DNA from 2 places in the Cellulomonas electrica genome. Region 2 is predicted to be linked to the other one. Evidence: predicted binding sites of a transcription regulator. Region 2 holds the regulator's gene; the other holds the start of a gene.
The links. Region 2 encodes LexA, which represses DNA repair genes until DNA is damaged. Its sites were predicted from a motif close to TCGAACANNTGTTCGA; they were not measured.

Region 1 (5,713 bases), 1.5 Mb from region 2:
GTCCTCCGACTGCAGCACCTCGGCCACCCGTCCCAGCCGCGCCCTGGACGGAGCGTGCTTCCACAGGGTCGAGCCGCAGAACTGGGTGCCCATCGCCGCGGCGAACTCGCGGTGCGTCATGCCGCGCTCGACCAGGATGTCGCGCACGTCGTCCCACACCTCACGGGGCACCGTGTCGACGTTCGGGTTGCCGGACAGCTCTCGAACGATCTCGAGCAGTCGCTGCGCCTGCACTCCGCGGGCGCCGTGCACACCGATCTCCTGCAAGAACCGCCGCTGGTCGTCGACCCCGGAGATGTCGAGCGTGTAGCCGTCGCGGTAACCCGCCTTACGGACGGTCCGCAACCGAGTCGAGATGCCGAACCGCAGCAGGAGCACCGCGAGCTGTTCCGCGAGCCGACGAGACGTCGACGCGTAGCAGATCCGGCCACCGCGGCCGGTGGCGTTCACGGTGACGGACCCATCCGTCGCCCAGATGTGCCGGAGGAACAGCGCGATCTGCTGCTTCGGCAGGTGGAAGACCTCGGTCGGCACGAACTTCTCGTGGCTCCGGGCGCCGAACAATCCGAAGTCGTCGAGCCATTCCGCGATCGGGTTCCGCTTCCCGCGAGCGAGCCGGTAGGGAGCGGGCAGCCGCAGGGTCGTCACGCGCGCCGCCGCGTAGTCGTCACGGAGCGGCGTGATGCCGAAGGCTGCAGCGGCATCGCTGACGGCAGCGAGGTTCGCCTCGTCGATCGACGCGTACCGGATGGGCTGGCGTCGCACGAACGACCCGTCTCCGAGGAGGTGCGCCAGCATCACCACCTTGCGGTCGTCCCAGTGCGCGGTGCGCTCCGGACCGGGCACGTGCCGCGGCACGCCCAGCCTCGACCCGACGCTCAGCTCCTCGAGCGGCGTCCACCCCTCGTAGGTGAGGAAGGGATGGTTCGCCGTGGCCGTGACTCGCTTGCCGGAGGCGAGGGTGAGCCGGAACACAGGCTTGACGCCGGTCGGGAACACGTGGGTCAGGTGGCGCCGGACGTACTGAAGGCGGTCGTCCAAGGCCCAGACGGGAACGTCACGGGCACCGAGCGCGTAGAGCTCGCCCAAGGTCGTCTCCGCGCCGGTGTCCGCTCGCAGGATCCGGGTGTCCTCCGTCAGGCAGCCCGACTCACGCAGGTCGCTCATCTGCGGCTTCTTGTCGGTCCTCTGTTCCGGACCACGGTTCAGCTGCGAGATGGCGATCACCGGCACCTCGAGCTCCTTGGCGAGCAGCTTCAGCGCACGCGAGAACTCGGACACCTCCTGCTGGCGGGACTCGACGCGCTTGCCGGAGCTCATCAGCTGCAGGTAGTCGATGATCACCAGCTTGAGGTCGTGGCGCTGCTTGAGCCGACGGCACTTGGCGCGGATCTCCATCAGCGACATGTTGGGGGAGTCGTCGATGAACAGGGGCGCCTCGGAGATCTTGCCCATGGTCTGCGCGACCTTGGCCCAGTCGTCCTCGCCCATCTGACCGGTGCGCATCTTCTGCAGGTGCACCCGCGCCTCGGCGGACAGCAGTCGCATGGTGATCTCGTTGCGGCTCATCTCGAGCGAGAACACGACGGACGCCATGTTGTGCTTGATCGAGGCCGACCGGGCGATGTCGATCCCGAGGGTCGAGTTGTGCGTCGGGATCATCGCCGGTCCCGCGAGGTACAGGTGATCGGCGTGCTCGACCTCGACGCACCGGACCGGCACGGAGTCGACCCGGTCGACCGCGACGACCATCCGCTGCCTCAGGCGCGGGGTGGAGGGCCGCCGCCGGTCCTTGTGCACCAGCCGCTTCCGCTCGAGAAGGAACACGTCGTCGTCGGTGGTGAAGGTGATCGTGTACGCCGTGGAGCGGGACTCGCGGCTCCCTGCCACCCGCCGCGTGGACAGTCCGCTGCGGTAGCCCAGCGTGTGGACGAGCTCCCGGGCGTCGGTTGCCAGTCGCTCGTCCGTGAACGTCAGCTGCACGCTGCCCGTCGGGTTGACGGTTCCGTCCGTGTCCAGCAGACCGGCGAGCAGATCGCGGCGCTGCCGCTCGCTGGCACGCAGGTACTGCGCCGGGATGTGCTTCGACCCCAGCACGCCGAGGGTCCGGAGCCGCCACTCGACGTCCGGCGCGCCGCAGACCTCGCACTCCCGCTCCGCGAACGGCTCAGCGGGAGGCAGCGCGATCCCGTAGCCGCGGGTACCCGCCGGCCCCCGCGACCACACCGTCGCGGGGGCCACGTACCCGCGCGACTCGATCTCCATCGCGATCTCGGGGTCGGCCGACACGAAGCGCGCGCCGTCCGCGCTGCCGTCCCCCAGCCACACGCCGAGGACGTACGGGTCGACGAGGAGCTCGGCCTCCGGCAGGTCGAGCGGCGCCGCCGTGTCGACGCTGTGGTTGGCACGCTGGTCCACGGTGGCGCACCGCAACGTCGCCGCGAGCTCCTCCGTCGTCCGGATTCCCAGCCGGCCCCGGTCGCTGCGGCGCCGGTCCGCGCGAGTGCGCGTCGCCCACTGGTGCCACGCGTCCGCGACGATCGTCGAGCCGTCGTCGAAGGTGACGCGGTAGCAGGGGCGGCCGGTCATCACGTCCGTGGCGGCCACCACCCGGGTGGGTGTGCCGTCGGCGGAGAGCAGGAGGTCGCCGACCTGCACGTCGCCCATCGTCATCCACCCGGTGGGTGTCGGGAGCGCGGTGTCGAGCGCCAGCGCCTTCCCGATGGCCGGCCGAGCGGCGATCACGATCATCTGACCGGCGTGCAGGCCGTTGGTCAGCCGGTCCAGGTCGGCGAACCCGGTCGGCACCCCCTGCATGCCCTCGCCACGGTGACCGGCCGCCTCGATCTCGTCGACGGTGCCGCCGATGATCTGCGACAGCGGCAGGAAGTCCTCGCTGGCCCGCCTCTCGGTGACCGCGTACACCTCGGCCTGGGCGGAGTTCACCAGCTCGTCGACGTCGCCGCCGTCGGTGGCGTAGCCGAGCTGCGTGATCCGGGTGCCCGCCTCGACCAGACGCCGCAGGATGGCCCGCTCGCGGACGATGCGCGCGTAGTAGCCGGCGTTCGCGGCGGTCGGGACGGTGGCGATCAGCGTGTGCAGGTACGGCGCACCGCCGATGCGGCCGATCTCACCGCGCTTGGTCAGCTCGTCGGCGACCGTGACCGCGTCGGCCGGCTCGCCGCGGCCGTACAGGTCGAGGATCGCCTCGTACACGATCTCGTGGGCGGGCCGGTAGAAGTCGGTGCCGCGCAGCTGCTCGATGACGTCGGCGATCGCGTCCTTGCTGATCATCATGCCGCCGAGCACGGACCGCTCCGCGTCCAGGTCCTGGGGCGGGAGCCGGTCTGCCGGGTCGTACCGCCGGTCGCCGGAGTCGCCGTGCGACCGCGCGGACGGCACGCCGTACTCCAGGTCCTCGATGGTCACCGGTCCTCCACCCCGCTCGCCGTCCTGCACTCTCGAACGTGTGTTCTACCGGACGCCACCGACATCCTCACGGACACCGCCCCCTGCGACCGCACGCACGGCCCGTCCACGAGGGGCCAGGGCGAGAGTAGGCGGCCGCCGCCGCACCGCTCAACGACCGCCGTCCACACCCCCTGTGGAGCCACGGCGGCGCGGCTGTGCACAGTTGGTGGACAGCCTTGTGGACAACCGTCCGGAACGTCTTCCGGCACGTCAGCGACCTGCGACAGCGCTGTGCACGGGCTGTGGAGCGCATCCCCATCATCACGAATTGGTCTCGGATTCACACCGTGGACAGCCTGCGGACACCTGCCGACGCGGGCTGTCCGGTTCGTCCCCAGCCCGGTCCCCAGCACCGACGCACCCGTGACGCCGCAGCGGTCCGATGTGACGCGTCGGTAACAGGCATCGCATCCCGGCCGGTTGACCCCTACCATCGTCGTCACCCGAGTCGAGGGCGTGATCGCATCGTGGCCCTCCGGATCTCGACTCGTGATCCGTTTGCGTGTGAAGTGGAAACTCCACGGAAACGCAACGGGCCTACCTTGCGTGCCAACCCGACGCTCAGGGGTCGGGACGGAGGCCGTGCCTCGACCAACCAGGAGGTAGCACACATGCGCAGATCGACACCGCGGCTCGCGGGCGTGGCGCTCGTCATGACCGCCGGCCTCGTGCTGGCCGGCTGTTCCTCGAAGAGCACGGGCGGCGGCGGCGGGGGCAGCACCTCAGGCGCAACCGGCGGCAGCTCCGCCTCCAGCAGCCTGTCCATCCAGCCGCTCGTGCAGGTGGACGCGACCGGCAAGAAGGTGTCCGCCTCGGGCAGCGGCGCCGCTGCCGACCCGGCCGGCGACGGCAAGGCGACCTGCAGCAACATCTCGATCGCGATGGCCGGTGCCCTCACCGGTCCCAACGCGGCCCTCGGCACCAACATCCTCAACGGGCTGAAGCTCGCGGTCGACCAGCACAACAAGGCGAACGCCGGCTGCCAGGTCACCGTTAAGCAGTTCGACACCGAGGGTGACCAGCAGAAGGCCACCCAGGTAGCGCCGCAGATCGTCTCGGACAGCACGGTGATCGGGCTGCTCGGCCCCGCGTTCTCGGGTGAGACGAAGGCGACCGGCACCATCTTCAACCAGGCGGGCCTGCTGTCCCTCACGGCCTCGGCCACCAACCCGAGCCTGACCACCAACGGCTGGAACAACTTCTTCCGTGGCCTGGGCAACGACAACTCCCAGGGCGGCGCGATCGCCAGCTACATGAAGGACACGCTGGGCTACAAGAAGGTCTGCGTGATCCAGGACGACTCCGACTACGGCATCGGCCTGGCCACCGTCGTCGCGAAGACGCTCGGCTCCGTCGCCGTCTCCTCCTGCAACGCCAAGGTGAAGACGGGTGACAAGGACTTCTCGGCCGCGGTGCAGCTGGTGAAGGACGCATCGCCCGACGCCGTGTACTACGGCGGCTACTACGCCGAGGCGGCGCCCCTGGTGTCCCAGCTGCGTCAGGGCGGTGTGACCGCGGCGTTCGCCTCCGGCGACGGCACCAACGACCCCGAGTTCGTCAAGCAGGCAGGCAACGCGTCCAAGGGCGCCTACCTCACCTGCCCGTGCGGCCCGGCCCCGGACAAGTTCGCGGCAGACTACAAGGCGATGTTCTCCGTCGCCCCCGGCGTCTACTCGGTCGAGGCGTACGACCTCGGCACGATCATGCTGAAGGGCATCGACAAGGGCATCACCGCCCGCGGCGACCTGGTCAAGTTCGTCTCGTCGTACGACGGCGCCGGGCTGGCCAAGAACTACAAGTGGGACTCGACGGGTGAGCTGGCCTCGGCCAGCACCTGGGTCTACCAGGTGAAGTGACCCCGGACGACGGCCGGGCCCACCAGGGCCCGGCCGTCGTCGTCAGTCCCGCTCGCCCCGTCATGGCCGCGTGCCGTGGCGGTTCTCGTTAGGAGCAACATGAGCGTCCTCCTGCTCGCCGGCGGGCACGTCCTCGCCGGAAGCATGGTCAGCGCCTTCGACATCGGCGCCCTCGGCCGCAACTTCTGGGCCCTGACGGTCGACGGCCTGACCTACGGGTCCATCTACGCCCTGGTCGCGGTCGGTTACACGCTGGTCTACGGGGTGCTGCGCCTGATCAACTTCGCGCACTCCGAGATCTTCATGTTCGGCATGTTCGGCCAGTACGCGACGCTGATGCTGCTCGGCTTCAGTCCCAGCGGGGACGCCTACCAGCAGGGCACGCT
Region 2 (5,713 bases):
GACCAGGAGCATGCCGCCGTTCTGGACGACGACCCGGCGTGACGTCGCTCTCTCCGCGCTGCAACGGCTGGCGGCGGCCGACTAGCCTTCCGAGTACCGGGGTGATCCGGTCAGGGCGTGACCAACGTCCTGCTGCCGCCGCCAGGTCGCGGCGCACCGCGAGGAGGAGCCGTGAGCGAGAGCGACGACATCGACGAGGGTGGCCTGCACGGGACCGTCTTCTCTCCCCGCAGGGCCTCGAAGCTGGCGATCGTCGGTGCGGGCGCCGTGGGGTCGACCATGGCCTACGCCGCGCTGATGAGGGGTTCGGCGCGGACCGTGGCGCTGTTCGACATCAACCGCGCGAAGGTCGAGGCCGAGGCGCTGGACCTGTCGCACGGGATCCAGTTCATGTCGATGGCGGAGGTCGTCGGCTCGGACGACATCGGGGTCCTCGCCGACGCCGACGTGGTGATGTTCACGGCCGGCGCCAAGCAGAAGCCCGGCCAGAGCCGCCTCGACCTGGCCGGGGCGACCATCTCACTGGTGCAGAAGGTGCTGCCCAGCATCGTCCGCGTGGCGCCGAACGCCGTCTACGTGATGGTGACCAACCCTGTCGACGTGGTGACCTACGCGGCGCTGAAGATCTCCGGCCTGCCGCCGTCGCAGCTGTTCGGCTCCGGCACCGTGCTCGACTCCTCGCGCCTGCGCTTCCTCATCGCCCAGCACACCGGGGTTGCGGTGCAGAACGTGCACGCCTACGTCGCCGGGGAGCACGGGGACACGGAGATCCCGCTCTGGAGCTCGGCGAGCCTCGGCGCGGTGCCGCTGCTGGACTGGAACGGCTTCGGCGACCGTGGTCCGCTGACCGCCGGCGTCCGGGAGGCGATCGCCCGCGACGTGGTCGAGTCCGCCTACAAGATCATCGAGGGCAAGGGCGCGACGAACTACGCCATCGGGCTCGCCGGCTCGCGCATCATCGAGGCGATCCTCAAGGACGAGCACCGCATCCTGCCGGTCTCGTCCCTGCTCGAGGGCTACCACGGCATCAGCGACGTCTGCCTCTCCGTCCCGGCCGTGGTGGCGGCCGACGGCGTGGGCGAGCGGATGCCGGTGCCGATGTCCAGCGACGAGCTCGCGGGCATGCGACGGTCCGCCGACGCGGTGCGGTCGGTCGCGCGGCAGTTCGGGTTCTAGTCGACGCCTGCGGGCTCGCCGGTCCTGACCGGCGGGCCCGCAGGGCCGTCCTGGCGTGCGCCGATCGCGCTAGAGGCTGCGCAGCACGCTGACCACACGACCGAGCACCGTCGAGTCGTCGCCGGGGATCGGTGCGTACGCGGGATTCTGCGGCATCAGCCAGACGTGACCGTCCGTGCGCTTGAGCGTCTTGACCGTCGCCTCGCCGTCGATCATCGCCGCGACGATCTCGCCGTTCTCCGCCACCGGCTGGCGCCGTACCACCACCCAGTCGCCGTCGCAGATGGCGGCGTCGATCATCGAGTCGCCCCGGACCCGGAGCAGGAAGAGGTCGCCCTCGCCGACCACCTGGCGGGGGAGCGGGAAGACGTCCTCCACCACCTGGTCGGCGAGGATCGGGCCACCGGCCGCGATCCGTCCGACGACGGGCACGTATGCCGGCCCGGGGGTGCGGTCCAGCTCCGGCAGGTCGGGGTCGAGACCGGCCGCCCATTCCGCCGTCCCGATGCGCACCGCACGGGAGTCGTCGGGCTGGACCACCTCGATCGCGCGGGGCCGGTTCGGGTCCCGGCGCAGGTAGCCCTTGCGCTCGAGCACGGTCAGCTGGTGCTTGACCGACGACGGGCTGGTCAGGCCGACCGCCTCGCCGATCTCCCGCATGCTCGGCGGGTAGCCGCGGCCCTCGACGGACTGCTTGATCGTCGCCAGCACCAACCGCTGACGCGGTGTGAGCCCCTCGTCGTCGGGGGCGCCGTCCGGTAGTGCGTGCACCGAGGCGAGGGTCCCGTCCTCGTCCGTCCGCCTGCTGTCCGTCACCGCGCTGTCCTCCCTGTGGCCGGCGGCGTGCCGGACCGTCGCGCCCACCGACCCCGCCGTCCGCGTCCCGCCTGGTCCCAGCGCCGCGCGGGTCGTGTCAGTGGTCGGTGATGGTCTGTCGCCGTGCAGCGAGCGTATGGCCCGCGGCACCCGGACTCAAACACCTGTTCGAGCGTGTCTCGACGGATGTCGGTCGGGTCTGGTAGACATCGTACAGACGTTCGACGAACGGATGTTCGATCCGGTGGTGGCGCCGCGAGGTGCCACCCGCGACGGAGGTGGGCAGCATGAGCGCGATCCTGGTCACGGCACGTCCGGCGGTCGTTCCCGTCCGGGCTGGTGCGGCGGCGCCTCGCGGTGTCGCAGGGACGCGGGAGCGGCACCTCCGGCTGGTGCCGGATGCGACGGCGCCGGCGGACGAGCGGTCGGCTCAGGAGCGGCCGCTGCGGCTGACCCGGCGGGGGCGCGTCGTGGTGGCGGCGCTCTCGCTGCTGCTCGTGGCCGGCGTCGGCGTCCTGGGGAGCAGGGCAGCGGCTGACGGACCCGCCTCCGCTCCGGTGGTCGAGCGGCACGTCGTGACGCCGGGCGAGACGTTGTGGGGCATCGCCGCGTCGGTCGCGCGTCCCGGTCAGGACGTCCGGGACGTGGTGGTCGAGCTGCAGAAGCTGAACGGGATGGGCGACTCGGGCCTGGTGGCGGGCGAGGAGCTGGTGGTTCCCGCCGCCGGCTGACGGCCCTTCGTTCCTTGCGCGGCCCGCAGGCGTCGCTTAGCGTCGCCTGCGACCCCGACGAGTCGGAGGGGTCGTTCGACGGTGCCGCCGACCGCCCCCGGGTGGCGGCACAGGTGAGAGGACCCCTGTGCACTGCCCCTTCTGCCGGAACCCCGACTCGCGCGTCGTGGACTCGCGGACGTCTGACGACGGTGCATCGATCCGTCGTCGACGTCAGTGCCCGCAGTGCGGACGACGGTTCACCACGCTCGAGACCACGAGCCTCGCGGTGGTGAAGCGGTCCGGCGCCACCGAGCCCTTCAGCCGGGAGAAGGTCGTCAACGGCGTCCGCAAGGCCTGTCAGGGTCGGCCGGTCAGCGAGGACGACCTGGCCCTGCTGGCGCAGCGCGTCGAGGAGACGCTCCGCTCGTCCGGCCAGGCCGAGGTCGACGCCTACGAGATCGGGCTGGCGATCCTCGGTCCGCTGCGCGAGCTCGACGAGGTCGCGTACCTCCGGTTCGCCTCCGTGTACCAGGGCTTCGACTCCCTGGAGGACTTCGAGGCGGCGATCACCGTGCTGCGGGCCGCGCACGAGGACCACGACTCCGACGACGTGGCTCCCGACGCGACGGAGGAGCCGGCTGCGAGCCCGGCCGACGGTCGACCGTCGGTCCCGACGCCGCCGGGTCCGCCGTCAGAGGTCGCTCGAGCGTGAACCCCAGAGGTTGATGCCGGCATCGACGGCGTGAGGCTCGACCGCGACGAGCTCGTCCTCGGTCAGCGGCGCGGTCGCCGCACCGGCCAGGTTCTCGTCCAGCTGCTGCGGCGTACGCGCACCCACCAGCACGGTCGTCACCCGTGGGTCGCGCAGCACCCACGCCAGCGCGAGCTGCGGCAGCGTCCGTCCTGAAGCCCGTGCGATCTCGTCCAGCGCGCGCACGTGCCCCAGCGCCTCCTCGGTGAGCCACTCGGGGCGGAGGGGACCGCCCCGTGCAGCGCGGGAGCCCGCCGGTACACCGTGCAGGTAGCGGGTGCTGAGCATCCCCTGCGCGAGCGGCGAGAAGGCCACCATGCCCATCCCGGCGTCACCGACCACGTCCAGCAGCGACCGGCCGTCGCTCCCGGGCCGCTCCACCCACCGGTTCAGCATGGAGTAGGCCGACTGGTGGACCGTGAGCCGGATGCCGAGCTCGTCGGCGACGCGCAGCGCCTCCCGGGTCCGGTCCGCCGAGTACGAGGAGATGCCGACGGCCCGTGCCTTCCCGGCGCGGACCGCACCCGCGAGTGCACCGATCGTCTCCGCCAGCGGCGTCGCGGGGTCGTACCGGTGCGAGTAGAAGACGTCGACGTGGTCGGTCCGCAATGCCCGCAACGAACGGTCGAGGGACGCGCGGAGGTACTTCGCCGAGCCGTGCTCCCCGTACGGTCCTGGCCACGCGCGATAGCCCGCCTTGGTGGTGATCACCAGGTCGTCACGGTGCGCCGCGAGCTCCCGGTCGAGCAGCCGACCCACGGCCTCCTCGGCGGCGAAGGGCGGGGGTCCGTAGTTGTTCGCCAGGTCGAGGTGGAAGACGCCGCGGTCGACGGCGCGCAGCACGAGGGCCCGCTGGGCGTCGAAGGACGTGTCCTGGCCGAAGTTCTGCCACAGCCCGAGAGAGACGGACGGGAGGATCAGACCGGCCGCGCGTCGGGTCGGTACCGGCTCGGGGAAGGCGTGCACGTGGCCGACGCTACGGCAGAGCCGGCGCACCCGAGGTGGCCGGTAAGGGTCTCGCGGCTGTCCGGCTTGCCCGTCGTCACGCCGACGGGCCAGGCTGGCCCCAGGCCGCCCGGATGGGCGGCAGCGGGCGGTGCCCGCACTATGAGGGAGGGCCCATGGCGGACGAGGAGCACGCACCGACGGTGAGCGAGGACGCCAAGGCGAAGTTCCGGGAGGCTCTGGAGCGGAAGAAGTCGGCACAGCACCGGACGACCGACGGCTCGGCGGGCAGCGGTTCCGTCCGCGGGTCCGAGACGTCCGGACCCGTGCAGCGTCGGTTCCAGCGCAAGAGCGGCTCGGCCTGACACGGGGCTGATCGGGGTCTGTTCCGGGATCGACCCGGGCCGGACCGGTCCCGGACCCGGGCAGGGCTCCCAGGTGCACGACCACGGCCGTCGTCGCAGCAGTGCGACGACGGCCGTCGTCGTCCCGACCTCAGGAGAGCAGACGCAGGCGGACGGACTCGGGGCGGTCCCGCAGCGCCGTCACGGCCGCCTCGTCGACCAGGCTCCCGGCGTCCGTCACCACGTAGCCCAGCTCGCCGCGCGTGGCCAGCAGCTGGCCCTCGATGTTGACACCGTGCTCGGCCAGGGTCGCGTTCACCGCGGCGAGCACGCCGGGCACGTTGCGGTGCAGGTACGCCAGGCGGTGCACGTCCGGCGCCTGGTCCAGCGCGAGGTTGGGCACGTTGACCGACAGGGTCGTCGAGCCGGTGGTGAGGTAGTCGCGCACCTTGTGGGCGACGAACTGCCCGATCGCCTCCTGCGCCTCCTCGGTGGAGCCACCGGTGTGCGGGGTGAGGATCACGTTCGGCAGGCCGCGCAGCTCGGACTCGAAGGGGTCGCCGTTGCGCTTCGGCTCGTGCGCGAACACGTCGACCGCCGCCCCGGCGACGTGCCCGGAGGTGATGGCCTCCTGCAGCGCCGGGTAGTCGACGACGAAACCGCGGGACAGGTTGAGGAAGATCGCACCCTCGCGCATCCGGGCGAACTGCTTGGCGCCGAACAGCCCGGCGTTGCCGGACCGACCGTCGACGTGGAGCGTGACCACGTCGGCTGCCTCGAGCAGCTCGTCGAGCGAGTGCATGCGGCGAGCGTTGCCCAGGGCGAGCTTCTCGGCGGTGTCGTAGAACACCACCGACATGCCGAGGTTCTCCGCCAGCACCGACAGCTGCGTGCCGATGTTGCCGTAGCCGACGATGCCCAGCGTCCGGCCGCGCACCTCGTGGGCGCCGCTGGCCGACTTGTTCCAC

Region 1: QMF98_RS00130 (replicative DNA helicase) is a predicted target of LexA. The motif match lies at 3,462-3,477, and genes of this name have one in related genera.

The regions. Positions count from the first base shown of each region.
Region 1 covers NZ_AP026442.1:27,659-33,371, reverse strand. The annotation lists gene QMF98_RS00130 (replicative DNA helicase) at 1-3,429, opposite strand, end outside; gene QMF98_RS00125 (branched-chain amino acid ABC transporter substrate-binding protein) at 4,083-5,327, shown strand; gene QMF98_RS00120 (branched-chain amino acid ABC transporter permease) at 5,427-5,713, shown strand, end outside.
Region 2 covers NZ_AP026442.1:2,238,293-2,244,005, reverse strand. The annotation lists gene QMF98_RS10365 (ATP-dependent DNA helicase) at 1-85, shown strand, start outside; gene QMF98_RS10360 (L-lactate dehydrogenase) at 172-1,176, shown strand; gene lexA (transcriptional repressor LexA) at 1,246-1,992, opposite strand; gene QMF98_RS10350 (LysM peptidoglycan-binding domain-containing protein) at 2,280-2,723, shown strand; gene nrdR (transcriptional regulator NrdR) at 2,851-3,417, shown strand; gene QMF98_RS10340 (aldo/keto reductase) at 3,397-4,422, opposite strand; gene QMF98_RS10335 (DUF5302 domain-containing protein) at 4,578-4,766, shown strand; gene serA (phosphoglycerate dehydrogenase) at 4,897-5,713, opposite strand, start outside.